DNA from 4 places in the Brevibacillus sp. M2.1A genome. Region 4 is predicted to be linked to each of the others. Evidence: predicted binding sites of a transcription regulator. Region 4 holds the regulator's gene; each other region holds the start of a gene.

Region 1 (3,393 bases), 280 kb from region 4:
CGCTTCTCGCACATACCCGCGTTGTCGATAGTGGACGACATACATATGTCCCTGACGTCGTGAGCTGACGACTGTGCACCCTCTTTGCCGCAGGATGCGACGCAGCTGGTGATGCTGCCGCTCCGCCCACCGCGAGAGCTCATTGAACATCATCTGATAAGAAAACTTCAACGGCACAATCCGCATCTGCCCCAGATCGGCCATGACCGCCCGAAACAAAATGCCAAATAAAATATACTGGCGTATCATTTCCTGCTCGTCAGACACCATCGGCTCCGTCACTTGTAGTGTCCTCCGATCTTACGTGCACGCTCTTTCGCCTGTCCTGCTTCCAATACAGAGGTGGCGCGCAGGATGGCGTCCTGACCGTATCGGGTCCGGATATCATCCATAGCTTGTGCCAACGAACGCCGCTTGTGATTGTCCGTGAACAGATTGAGTTGTACCACGTTGTCAGGGACAAGCTGCCCCAGATTGACCCCGATACTGCGGACGGGCGTTTCCTGCCAGTGGCGGTCAAACAGAAAGCAGGCCGCTTCGTACAAAGTCATGGCATCATTCGTCTGCTCCGTGAGCTTCATCTGCCGTCCAAAGCCCGTTCCAGCAGCCAAATCAGCTCCACGACAGCCCACAGACAGAACGGAGCCCATCAGCTCCTTTTTCCTCGCCCGACGGCACACTTCTTCGCACAGCTCTAAAAGCACCACTTTGATTTCCGCTGCTGTATGGTAATCCCGCGGCAACGTCATGTGATGACCGATCCCTTTTTGTGAATCATAGGAATCCAAAGCCACAGGTGAATCGTCGATTCCGTGAGCCGTGCGCCACAGCACTTCCCCGTTTACTCCCCAATGCCGGGTGAGGATGGCTGGCCTCATATCTGCAAGCTGCCCGATCTGATAGACGCCCATTCGATGAAAATGACGCTTCATGCGTGAGCCTACGCCGAACAGCTTTTCAATCGGAAGCTTCCAGAGCGTATCCGCTAACGTTTCCCGCTTGAGCCAAAAAACGCCTTCTTCCCGTTTCTTGGCGAAATTATCACAGGCCATCTTGGCCAATACCTTGTTCTCCCCGATGCCTACCCGACAGTTGATTCCTGTCTCCATCCAGACGCGCTGCCGAATCTGTGCAGCCATCTGCATCGGATCACCAAACAGGTGAACGCTGCCTGTCACGTCGAGAAACTGCTCGTCGATCGAGTACGGCTCCACCTTGTCGGTAAATGCCTCGAATATGCGAGTGATTTGCATGGAGATGCGAATGTACATCTCCATGCGCGGACGAACAACGACGAGCTGGCGACACTTTTGCTGCGCCTGCCACAGCGCTTCGGCCGCGACCACTCCGTATGACTTGGCAATCGGACACGCTGCCAGCACGACTCCACTGCGCCGCTCCGGATCACCCGCGACGACAATCGGTTTGTTTCGCAGCTCTGGATTGGCCCCTTTCTCGATACTGGCATAAAAGCTCTGCATGTCGATCAAAAATACGATCCGCTTGTTCGCATTGGACATACGATCATCCCCTAAATAAGAACTTATGTTCCCTTGTTGCTTTGTTCTTATTATAGCAAACAAACGTTCGTTTTTATGCCTGTCTCGCGCAAAAAAAAGCTAGTAATTATTTCCTCTCGGATAAGCACACATCGGTAGGTGTTCCGCAAGCGAGAGCGAATCCAATAAAGGGTTACTTTTTCACGACAGGAATCCAAATTTCGCTTCGGAAGGTTGGGGATGAAGTGTCTTTATTTTCGTTCCACAAAATCTCCGGACCCTCAGCCTGTTCATAACCAGAGGATAAAAACCATTCCGAATAAATCCGGGCCCAGACATCTTGCAGCGTATCGGGAAAAGGACCCACTGCTTCGAAGACCGCCCAGGTGGAAGCAGCAACTTCAAGTACTGCCAGGTTGTCTGGATAAGCTTTTGTAGTGGCTACGCCGATATAATGATCGAGCTCGCCATATTCCAGCCGACCTTCTGAAAAGTTCGTGGACGCACTGATCAGTCCTAGTGGTTCGATATCGGATAGCGACTTCAGCTGCTGGATCGTCTCCCTATCTAATGAAGCCCACATAGCCGCAATCTCTGGATTGACTCCACGATAAATCAGCGGGACTCTTTTTTTCAGACCCACAATACGAAATGCCTCTTTTTCTTCCATGCGGTAGTTCATGGCACTGCCTCCTTTTATGGATAGATGAAAGGTCATTCGTGGATAAGCCTTCAAGGGTTGGCCGATATGTCTGGCTTCTGTCGGAGTGACTCCATGCACATTCTGAAAAGCTCTGGCAAAGGAATCAGCCGATCCGTATCCGTATTTGATCGCAATGTCAATGATCCGCTCGTTGCTGTCCGCAAGCTCAAAAGCTGCAAGCGTAATGCGCCGACGCCGGATGTACTCGGATAGCGGAACACCAGCGAGAAAAGAAAACATTCTTTTGAAGTGATACTCGGAGCAGCAAGCTACCCGGGCGATTTCTTTATAGTCAATCTCGCTGGTCAAATTGTCTTCGATGTAGTCCAGAGCCTCATTCAGCTTTACAAGCAAATCCATGGTAATGACCTCCCTTTCCTCCTCAGAATAGCAGATGCAAAATCGGGCGATCCGACATTTCGTGCACGATGATGACGGGTCGATCTTGTGAAAAAAACGCCTATTGAAAGGAGCTCTATCACATGACAACGACTTCCCCTCTGCTCCCCCAAATCGGAGCTATTTTTGTAGCCGTCAGCGACATCGAGCGCGCACGCGACTGGTACTGCCGTCTCTTGGGCATTCCCATAGACGGTGAAATTATGTTCGGGCATATATACTGCATTCCTTTGCAAAGTGGACTGACACTCGTCCTGGACAGCAAAATCTTTCCGAAGCGTATCACAGATGATGCCCCCTTGTTTCATTTCAACACACTGGATATCGAAGCCTCCTATGCCTTTCTCAAAGAGAGCGGAGTCGAAGTCGTCACCCCTATCCAGCATGGCCACTGGTTCAACTTCCGCGATCCCGACGGCAATCTGATTATGGTAAGCCAATGTTAAATGAAAGAGGAGATACACGCATGACCATCCACTTGCGCCGAACTACACCGGCAGACATTCCTTTCGTATGCGAAGTAGAAAATGCACCAGAGAATGCCCCGTTCATTATTCCGTGGAGCGCAGATCGGCACCATAACGCTCTTGGCGACCCGGACATCCTCCATATGATTGCCGAGAAAAAAGAAACAGGCCACCCCGTCGGCTACGTCATCATCGCCGGGCTGACCAATCCTCATCAAAGTATTGAACTCATCCGTATCACAATCGCAGCAAAGGGGAACGGCTACGGTCGCAACATCCTGCGTCAGATCAAGCAGTGGGCATTTATCGAGCAAAAGGCCCATCG
Region 2 (3,393 bases), 190 kb from region 4:
TGATGCGTAAGTAATCTAATAATGAACTTTGGTCTTGTAACAATAATCTGTTCATGATAACATACCTCACATCACTAGCATCAAAGGACGAGACTTGAGGTGTATCAAATGAACGGGTTAGCCAAACTGAATCGATCGCTTGAGAAAATCATGCCCATACTAACGCCGAGCAGTGTTGCTATTGGCGTTTTAGCCGGGACACATTTGCAACCGTTTGCTTTTTTGTCCCCTTGGGTGTTTGCCTTCATGACATTTGCGGGCAGTCTCGGTTCAGGATTTAAAGAATTTGCAAAAGTACTGACCAGACCGCTCCCCTTAATCGTCAACTTGTTGATTCTCCATGCACTAATGCCGCTTGTTGCTTGGTCGATGGCGCGGTTGTTTTATCCAGATGATATCCATGTCATCACGGGCTTCTTGTTGGCTGCCTTAATTCCCACAGGGATCACGAGCTTTTTGTGGTCATCGATTTATTTCGGGAATATCGCACTGACGCTATCCATTATTTTGTTGGATACGATGCTCTCCCCACTGATTGTTCCGTTGGGGATGTCCTTGTTTTTGGGGGCTACCGTCGAGATGGATTTGGCAGAGCTGATGAAGGGTTTATTTTATATGATCGTGTTGCCATCTCTTGTGGGAATGCTGCTCAATCATTTGTCAAAAGGGAACGTCAAAAAAACGCTGGCACCAAAATTAGCGCCATTTTCCAAGATGGGTATGGGTGTTGTCGTCGCCATCAACAGCTCGATGGTCTCATCTTACTTTCATATGATGGATGCTAAACTGGTAGGAATGGCGGTCCTCGTACTCGTAGTAGCCATTTCGGGTTATGTAATGGGATGGGGGATCGCAAGGCTATTCGGATGGGAACGTGATGTGATTGTCACGTTAACCTTCAACAGTGGAATGCGAAACATTAGTGCAGGGGCAGTTATGGCAATCACGTACTTTCCGGCGCCAGTTGCTCTTCCTGTTGTTCTCGGTATGCTTTTTCAGCAAATACTCGCTTCTACCTTCGGAAAGTTTTTGGAGCTGGTCGAGAAAAGACCGCAGCATCAACCACAGGAACTATCAAGCTAAAAGCAAGAGCCGTTTTCCAAGACCAATGGGAGAACGGCTTTTTTCTTAGAGATTCTTCCTAAATAAAGCAATTTGTGAGACTTGGCAGGACAATATTGAAAAAAGGGTTGCGAACTTATGTTCTCATTTCCTATAATGTAAATACAATTTCCCACACAGGATGGGTATCTGGATTACAAATGTTCGTAGGTAGGCGGGTGGAAAGGTGTGGCTAACGGCAATCTTGAAGTAACGAACGAAGAAAGAGAGGCATTTATGTACATGCTGCGAGATTCTGCAAGAGAGAATTACCCCTTGAATGTGAGCTGGTGTGTGTCCTTTGAGGGGGAGCGGGGGAATACCTGTAGCATGTGGGGTGTGGTCAAATGGGTAGACCCAAAGGCGAGACGTGTTCAATTAGCAAACCAGACGGGTAGTCAATGGATCGAGATGGAGAAAATTATCAATGTACATGCATAAGGGAACGTATAGAAACCTTACATGAAAATCGACTCATCGTAAGGTTTCTTTCCTTTCTTTGCACAAAGAAGAGGATGTGTCACAAAACTTAACATGAAAACGCAGAAAATTCGAAAGTTTGGTTGACATTCGAATTTTCGATGTTAGAATATATAACATAGCATGCATTCTCTCCACTTCCTATTTTGACCCAATCATTGGGTCCTTTTTTTTTGCCTATGTTTCATTCTTCAAATACGGCTTTCCATCCGCTTGAAATAACTTGCTCACCATTCCATAAAGGCGACCTGACATGTTAGGAAAAACGAAGGAGTATTCATTCGCTCCTTGATTCAGCAAGACAATCGGTGCTTCCACGATGTAGGGGATTTTCATGAGATCGAGCATCTTCTTATATTCCTCTACCTTGGAATGGTCGACCGTATAATAAAATGACTTGGAAAAATTCATGCGAGCACGCTCCTTTTCCTTATTGTAGCATATCCTCAGTATGTCGTATAAATGGACATAATAAATATTATGTAAACACAATGTGATTTTTTCTTTATCCTTAGAAATAGAGAAGATTCACAAAGACCCCTACCTGTGATAAGATGAAAGACCAAAATTTTACCAATAGGAGAAAATGATGATCATCAGCCAACAACTACTTTCTGTGAACGGGTTATCCTACACGATTCGCTCTGCAATGGAGACAGATGCACAACAAATGTCGGAACTGCGACTGCAAATCGATGGTGAGACTGAAAATTTGGACAGAGAAAGAGGGGAGGCTTTCATCGATGTGCAAGGATTCGAACACATCATCAAAACGGATGCAGAAAGTGCAAGAAATTTGTTTTTAGTGGCTGTTACTCAAGATCGGATTGTCGGGTTTTCCAGATGTGCAGGCGTTTACTTAAACAGATTTGCCCACAAAGTAGAGTTTGGTGTATGTGTTTTACAAGAGTTCTGGGGTTATGGCATTGGGAAGAATCTCTTGCAAGAATCGGTTGACTGGGCAGACGCCAACCACATTACCAAAATGACGTTGAATGTAATGGAAAAGAATGAGAAGGCAATTGAGTTGTACAAACGGTTTGGTTTTGAAATCGAAGGGGTACTCAAAAACGACAAGGTCCTTTCTGATGGCAATTACTACAACACCATTATTATGGGTAGATTCAAAGGTGACATGAGAGCGTAATGAAAAAACTCCGCTAGCATAAGCGGAGTTTTGCTGTCTAATCATTGGTGAAACAGTTGTTTAACTGCTGAAGAAGCTACGGCTGGAGTGCTTTCTTTTATAATGAGAGCTGCCGTAATGGGAATGTCCGTACCGATTGCTAGAGCTATACTTTCTGCGGTGTTTGTAATCGCTGCTGCTGTATTTCCGGTACTTATGCGAAGATGAGTGATTACCGAGTAAATTTTTCAAAAGCTTCTTAAGCATATCAATCACTCCTAGTTAGGTTGGAAGTCTATTCCGTATAAGTATATACGAATATGTCTGAGAACCGTTTCATTATTTTTCTACGTTTTCGTGAAAAGCTGGACCAATCAGATCGATCCGGTTCGTCCATATTCCACCTGTAAAGCTTTCTGGCACCCGTTTTAAATCAGTCGGAACATCAAAGCCTTGCGACACATCTCCACTGCCTGCGACTAGGATCACGCGTGTGTCTTTTGCTTCCATTCTTGCCATGAACCGATTCGGCCAACCCCAGAGCCATGGGGCAATCTGATCGGGAATATGCAATTGGGTTTGTGCACAGGCTTCTGGTACATATCCGGACCAACCTGCTGCTATGTACGGGATCAGGCAGCTTTTCATTGTCGCCATAGACATCACACGCAGCTGGGGCAGTTGTT
Region 3 (3,393 bases), 1.1 Mb from region 4:
CCTTGCCATTGGTACTTTCCGGTTTGGCGTTGCTGATCTCCATCGTAGGTCTGTTTAGAAAAAAAGCGTAAGTGCTTCTTCATAATTAAGCTGTGCAGTGTGTCCAATCACACTGCACAGCTTTTTCCATTGTATGGCAATTAAAATCATTCTATAATAGTTGTAATTACTTTCGGAGGTGTATCACATGTTAAAAACACTATTCAGAGCAAGCAAGTACACAGGAAGGAAAAATAGGAACGGCAGCATGACGCGTACGCATTTTGCACAGTAGCGGATTGTAGAGTAGCGATCAGTATGTGAAAACGGGACGCGTCATCTGCCTAAAAAAAGGTGGATACTGCTTCCATGTTTATGAATGCGACAAAAGTATATACGATCAAAAGTTTTTTGACTTCCCTTGCCAATACAACCATGTTCACGACCTATGCGCTTTACTATATTGTGACACTGGGCTTTAACCCGTTTGAATTGCTATTGATCGGGACGGTATTGGAGTTATCCGTGTTGGTGTTTGAAGGGATAACAGGAGTAGTTGCGGACACGTACAGTCGCCGTCGCTCCGTCATTATTGGGATGTTTTTTCTGGGAATTGGATTTTCGATGCAGGGGATCGTTCCCGTGCTTGATGCTTGGATACCGTTGATTTCTGTCTTCGGCTTGGTCCTGTTTTCGCAAGTCATCAGTGGTCTCGGGTATACGTTTATCAGTGGAGCGGATACTGCATGGATTGTGGATGAGGTTGGAGAAGAGAAGATCGGTACGATTTTCATGAAGGCTAAGCGCTATTCCTTGTTTGGGAATCTGCTCGGGATTGCACTTAGTGTGGCTTTGTCAACAATCGCACCCCATTTGCCTTTCCTCATAGGTGGCCTTATGTATCTAGGGCTTGGTGTCTTTCTGATTCTGTTCATGAAGGAGACCGGATTTATTCCTCGTGAGCGTGAGCAAGGTGCTTCCCACGTGAAGGAAATGATTCAGACGTGGACTTCGGGTGCCCAAGTGATTCGCAGTCAGCCGATTCTCATGCTGATCTTGTTCGTGACCCTATTTACGGGTGCAGCTTCTGAAGGGTATGACCGTTTGTGGGAAGCGCATTTGATCACAGAAATTGGCTTTCCGGAGCTAGCGGCTATTTCAATGCCAATGTGGTTCGGGATCATTGCCGCACTCGCAAGCTTACTCGGCCTCATCGTCGTAGGCGTTGTAGAAAAAAGGCTGGATGTGAACAATGAGAGGGTTGTCCTTGTGGGCATGTTCACGTTGACGGGGCTCAAAATTGCAGCGATGATTGCTTTTGCTTTTTCCCCTAGCTTTAGCTGGGCATTAGTTGCATTGCTGTTAATCGGTGTGATTCAGTCTTTAAGCAGTCCGCTGTATGATACGTGGCTGAATCTAAACATTGAGAGCAGTGTGCGAGCGACGGTTTTATCGATGATGGGCCAGTCCAATGCCTTGGGACAAACGGCAGGCGGTCCGGCTGTCGGATGGATCGGAACCCGTTTTTCGATTCGAGCTTCTCTTGTTGCGGCGGCTATTTTATTGGCACCGATTCTGATTGTGTTCGGGCGTGCGCTTAGAAGGCGCTGAGTCAAACAAAGTGTGACAAGTATAAGGCATGTGTCCATTTTTAGGGCGCATGTCTTTTTGTTGTGGCAATCGTTGGTTATTGCAAACAGAACTTGCGAACAAATGTTCTCTTTTGATATGATGATCTCAACAACAAGAAGACACATTATGTGGTGGTGACAGCCTGATGATTCAGGAGTTGAGAAGGTACGCAACGCGGCAGCAAGCAGTGGAGATCATTTATTTGAAGAAGGATGGAGAGACTAGCAGGCGCACGAGCCGTCTGGTACAGATTGATGAGAACAAAGGGAGCTTAAAAGCATATTGTTATATGAGGAAGGCGTATCGTGTATTTGTATTGGAAAACATTTTGGCGATCGTACCCGTGTCAGGGCATTTTGCCGGATGAAAAGGGATCATCCTCCACGCCCCCAGCCTATTCCAGCTACACTATGTTATACTAAATAGGAAACAACTTCAAAAAAGAGGAAGGGCGGGGACAACAATGGAGTTCTTCATTGTCATCGTCATCATGTTTTTGATCGTAGTATTTGTCTTGGCGTCCAAAGCTGCAAAAGGCGGAAGTAGTCGCTCTCATTCCTCTTCAGACAGCGGGGGCGGAGCCTTCTTTGTAGACAGCTCTCACAATCATCATCATCGAGATCACGACTCAAACGATCGTTGGGATAGCTATGACGGCGGAAGTGATAGCGGTAGTGGTGGAGACAGCGGTGGTGGCGGAGATAGTGGAGGCGGCGGCGGGGGAGATTGACGCTGTTGCATTTTGTTTCATTATGGTACAATAATTGGGAAATATGATTCCAAACCTGAATGGTAGGTTTGCTAAAGGAGAGATGTTTTATGGTAGTCATCAAATTTGTTCAGAGTGTCGTAGTCGGGGTCACAGGAATCCTCCTTTCAAGCGAACAGTAATACCGTTCACCAAATGAGGATTCGACTGTGACTGGTTCTGGCTGATAGCCATATATTTAACCAATTGCAGGGGGAATCCGCAGTGAATCAACTAACCAATCAACAAGTATTGCAATCTATGGGCTGGAATGAGTATTTTGCTAATCATTTTGCCCCTTATGCCGAGCAAGGCTACAGTGTGGGACGTATCACACTCGAACATAAACGTATTTATCGTCTGTGGAGTGAGCATGGCGAGCTCTTGGGCGAAGTAACGGGTAAGCTTCGTTATGAAGCCATCGGGCGAGAAGATTTTCCGGCTGTCGGGGACTGGGTAGTGATCAGTGCTCGCCCAGAGGAAAAGAAAGCCTCCATCCACGGACTTCTTCCACGTAAGAGCAAGTTTTCCCGCAAAGTAGCTGGGGATACAGTGGAAGAGCAGATTGTGGCCGCGAACGTCGATACCGTTTTTCTCGTGAATTCCTTGAATAATGATTTGAATTTGCGCAGGTTAGAACGCTATCTCATTCTCGCGTGGGAAAGTGGAGCCAATCCGGTAATTGTGCTTTCCAAAGCAGATTTGTGTGACGATCTGGATGCATGCATGGCAGAGGTAGAATCAGTTGCGATCGGAGTACCTGTTCACGTAGTCAGTGCTGAGCAGGGAGAAGGACTGGATCAACTCGCACCGTATCTGGGCGAGGGCCAGACGATTGCCTTGATGGGTTCCTCTGGTGTTGGCAAATCCACGTTGATTAATAAATTGAGCGGAGCGGAGATGCAAAAAGTCAGTGGCGTTCGTGAAGGTGATGACCGTGGCCGCCATACGACGACACATCGTGAATTGTTCCGCTTGCCGAGTGGTGCTCTGATGATCGATACACCAGGCATGAGGGAACTTCAGCTCTGGGA
Region 4 (3,393 bases):
CGAAGCTGCTCCATTTCTTCGTCAATCGCCGAAATTGTTTCATCCAGCTTTTTTTGTTCCCATTCATAATCACGATGCTGTGTACTCACCTTCATTCCCCCTCACATGTATCGTGTCCATTGAACGTATCAGGACCATTGCCTACCCAGCCATATTCCAACCGCACAAGAAAGTAGCCCGACTCCCAAACTGAGAAGAGCGTACAAAGTGCCACGCAACAGGTGGCCTTCTCCCCAAAAAGTGACCACTTCCAAGGAAAAGCTAGAGAAAGTCGTAAATCCTCCCATGACCCCCGTTGCAAATAAGAGATAGAGTGTTGGAGATAATATGCCACGTTCTTTCCCCAGCACGAACAAGATGCCGATGATCAACGATCCACAAACATTGGCGATCCAGGTTCCCCATGGCCATCCCGGCTGATTCGCAAGCAAAGACAATAGGTAGCGCAAAAGAGAGCCAACTGCTCCTCCAACCGCTACAGCTATCCACGCCATCGCTTTCCCTCCCTGGCAATCAAAGCGTTATGTATGTCACAGAAAAAGACACCCTAGCGTCAAGCGAGGATGTCTGTCGTATCAGTAATTGTTATCTTACTGTTTTGGCTTATTTTCTTCAAGGTCTTCCACATAACGGATGGAATCCAAATTAGCTCTCAATGAAAGCTTAACGGCGTCAATGTACTTTTGGCGCAATGCTTTTTGTTCGAGCTTTTCTTCTTCAGTCAAACCTTCTTCGCGAGATTTTTTGACCAATTCATTAATGCGTTTAATTTCTGCGTCAGATACCACTGCTGGTTCCTCCCACTCTGTAGTAGTGCCGCTTCATTATACCACATTCGAATGATCCCGCAAGACAGCCGAACACTTACGGCATATCAGGCATGATCAGAGTCTGACCCGGGTAAATCCTGTTGCTATCCAAACCGTTCGCTTCCTTGATTTCTATGATATAGTCACGAACATCTGTATGCTGATCTGAGTAGCGAACGGCTAACAACCATAGGCTATCTCCGGATTGTACGGTTACCTCAATGCCTTGTGGCTCCTCCATTGGCGAAGAAGCAAACACTAGTTCGGTCAACAAGTAAAAAAAGAGAATAAATGTAATAAGAAACAAGAGAGCTTGACCTCTCGTGATACCAAAACGAACACGACGTTCTTCTTTTTTCTCGAAACGATTACGTACTGTCGATGAATTCATGATAATGGCCCCCTTACAAACATACGTTCTGTCCTTTTGTAAACTCATAATAAATGAGAACGTATGTTCATGTCAACAATGAATCGAACTTATGTTTGTCGAACGCAAGCTCCCATGGTATAATATAGGAAAATATGTTCGAGAAATCAGGGGTGTCTTTCTATGTCAAAATTATCGAGTAGACAACAAGCCATCATCGAGTTCATACGAAAGGAAGTTCGTGATAAAGGATATCCGCCTTCTGTACGTGAAATTGGAGAGGCTGTCGGACTCGCTTCCAGCTCAACGGTACATGGTCATTTGGCACGTTTAGAGAAAAAAGGCCTCATTCGTCGAGACCCTACCAAACCTCGCGCCATCGAATTGCTATCAGATGAAGATCGTTTTCAAGACAATTTCGAAGACTCTGTCGTCCGTGTGCCCGTAATCGGAAAAGTAACTGCTGGACAACCGATTACAGCCATTGAGGATGTGGAAGAATACTTCCCGCTTCCAGACAATATCGTGACTTCAGACAAGGTCTACATGCTGCGTGTCTCCGGGAACAGTATGATTGATGCCGGAATTCTCGACGGAGATTACGTCATTGTTCGCCAACAACACGTAGCGAACAATGGTGACATTGTCGTAGCCATGACAGAAGAAGACGAAGCGACCGTCAAAAGATTTTTCAAAGAAAAGAACCACTTCCGACTCCAACCGGAGAATGCCACAATGGAACCGATCATTCTGGAGCATGTCACCATTCTCGGTAAAGTCATCGGTGTCTATCGCCTCATTCACTAGTTTCCACGTAAAAAAGGACAGCCTCGGCTGTCCTTTTCGTTTTCTATATGTTATCTGGCGATAAAAAACCAGATGATCATCGTAACTTGCAAGATGACTTTTACGACCGCACTGCCCAAAAATCCGATCAGTGAACCTACCCCTGCTTTCACTGCTCGCTCCATCGATTGCTTCTGCACCATTAACTCTACGAGAACGACGAATACAAACGGCAAGATCAGCATACCAAACGGTGGAAACACGAAAATCCCGAGGATAATTCCGACCGCAGCGGCAATGGACGACCATTTTGACCCCCCATACTTTTTCACGAAGTACATGTTCGTCAGCAAGTCAGCACCGTAAAGTAGAATGCTTAGAACGACCATTCCCCACCAAAAGGATGCCGGCAATCCCGCTCCCGGATCTGCAATAAAAAAGTGATAGAGTAAAAAGCCCGCCCACAGCAAGATCGTATCAGGTAAAACGGGTAAGAAAATTCCTGCGATGCTAAGCAAGAACAATAACACAACTACGACCCACAAAAATATTTCCATCCACTACACTCCCTTCATTTAGGTATACGAGTGATTACCGATTTCGTTGCGTACTTATTCACTTTTGTCTAAACTATTTTAAAAGAAACTAGACATGGAGGTTGTCCCATGAGAAATTGGCATGATCTCTCTTACCTGGGCAGAGGAACATCGCGCCAAAAAGCGGCGTTGGAAGCAATTCAACAGACGCACATCATGGAAGTACTATCCGATTACCGTCCAGTGCTTGCCGGAACCATCCCATTGAACATTGACGTTGTAGGAAGTGATCTGGATATTATTTGCGAGAGTCATGATTTGCATCAGTTTGAGCAGGTTGTTCGTAAAGCGTTTGGCTGTTTGCCTGGATTTGAAGTGACTCAACTAGATATAAAAAGTATTCCCACGTGCGTTATCTCTTTTTTCACAGCTGACTTTTGGTTTGAATTGTTTGCTCAACCGTTAGCTGTCGAAAAGCAAAATGCCTATCGTCATATGGACATCGAAGCACGATTGCTAGAAATAGGGGGCATGGATGCATACCAACACATCAGAGCTCTGAAGCAAAGCGGCATCAAAACCGAGCCTGCATTTGCTCGATACTTTCATATTCCAGGTAGTGATCCATATGAGGCCTTGTTGCAATTGGAATCGTTAACCGAACAGGAATTACGTGAAAGAGTTCATCTCCTACGAAAGGATTAATCTTCAAGCAAAGAGCCGACCTCTACTTCTTCAATACAGGAAGGATCATCATTTTTGGGGCTGCCCACTTTGGTAGATACCGGATACACCATCATCTCGCTGGAATCATAGGGGGTAAACAGTGACTGGAGCTGCAACCGATCATACTTCTCCCGATCAAGCCATAAGTCCTCGCCATCTTTCTTTA

What was found. Region 4 encodes LexA, which represses DNA repair genes until DNA is damaged. Its sites were predicted from a motif close to CGAACATATGTTCG; they were not measured.
Region 1: a site for LexA is predicted at 1,577-1,590, ahead of HP567_RS21065 (DNA polymerase IV). Genes of this name have one in related genera too.
Region 2: a site for LexA is predicted at 1,194-1,207, ahead of HP567_RS18845 (YolD-like family protein). Genes of this name have one in related genera too.
Region 3: a site for LexA is predicted at 1,686-1,699, ahead of HP567_RS24700 (WYL domain-containing protein). Genes of this name have one in related genera too.

The regions. Positions count from the first base shown of each region.
Region 1 covers NZ_JABSUY020000001.1:4,393,279-4,396,671, forward strand. The annotation lists gene HP567_RS21060 (hypothetical protein) at 1-282, opposite strand, end outside; gene HP567_RS21065 (DNA polymerase IV) at 279-1,520, opposite strand; gene HP567_RS21070 (AraC family transcriptional regulator) at 1,693-2,562, opposite strand; gene HP567_RS21075 (VOC family protein) at 2,685-3,047, shown strand; gene HP567_RS21080 (GNAT family N-acetyltransferase) at 3,068-3,393, shown strand, end outside.
Region 2 covers NZ_JABSUY020000001.1:3,922,083-3,925,475, reverse strand. The annotation lists gene HP567_RS18850 (bile acid:sodium symporter family protein) at 109-1,083, shown strand; gene HP567_RS18845 (YolD-like family protein) at 1,291-1,542, shown strand; gene HP567_RS18840 (hypothetical protein) at 1,759-1,992, opposite strand; gene HP567_RS18835 (GNAT family N-acetyltransferase) at 2,171-2,728, shown strand; gene HP567_RS18830 (hypothetical protein) at 2,789-2,974, opposite strand; gene HP567_RS18825 (glycerophosphodiester phosphodiesterase family protein) at 3,047-3,393, opposite strand, start outside.
Region 3 covers NZ_JABSUY020000001.1:5,173,261-5,176,653, reverse strand. The annotation lists gene HP567_RS24710 (YcnI family copper-binding membrane protein) at 1-71, shown strand, start outside; gene HP567_RS24705 (MFS transporter) at 349-1,590, shown strand; gene HP567_RS24700 (WYL domain-containing protein) at 1,757-1,978, shown strand; gene HP567_RS24695 (hypothetical protein) at 2,075-2,341, shown strand; gene rsgA (ribosome small subunit-dependent GTPase A) at 2,585-3,393, shown strand, end outside.
Region 4 covers NZ_JABSUY020000001.1:4,114,900-4,118,292, forward strand. The annotation lists gene HP567_RS19590 (HelD family protein) at 1-89, opposite strand, end outside; gene crcB (fluoride efflux transporter CrcB) at 129-494, opposite strand; gene HP567_RS19600 (DUF896 domain-containing protein) at 591-788, opposite strand; gene yneA (cell division suppressor protein YneA) at 865-1,200, opposite strand; gene lexA (transcriptional repressor LexA) at 1,363-1,986, shown strand; gene HP567_RS19615 (DUF456 domain-containing protein) at 2,037-2,522, opposite strand; gene HP567_RS19620 (DUF4269 domain-containing protein) at 2,631-3,206, shown strand; gene HP567_RS19625 (SOS response-associated peptidase) at 3,203-3,393, opposite strand, start outside.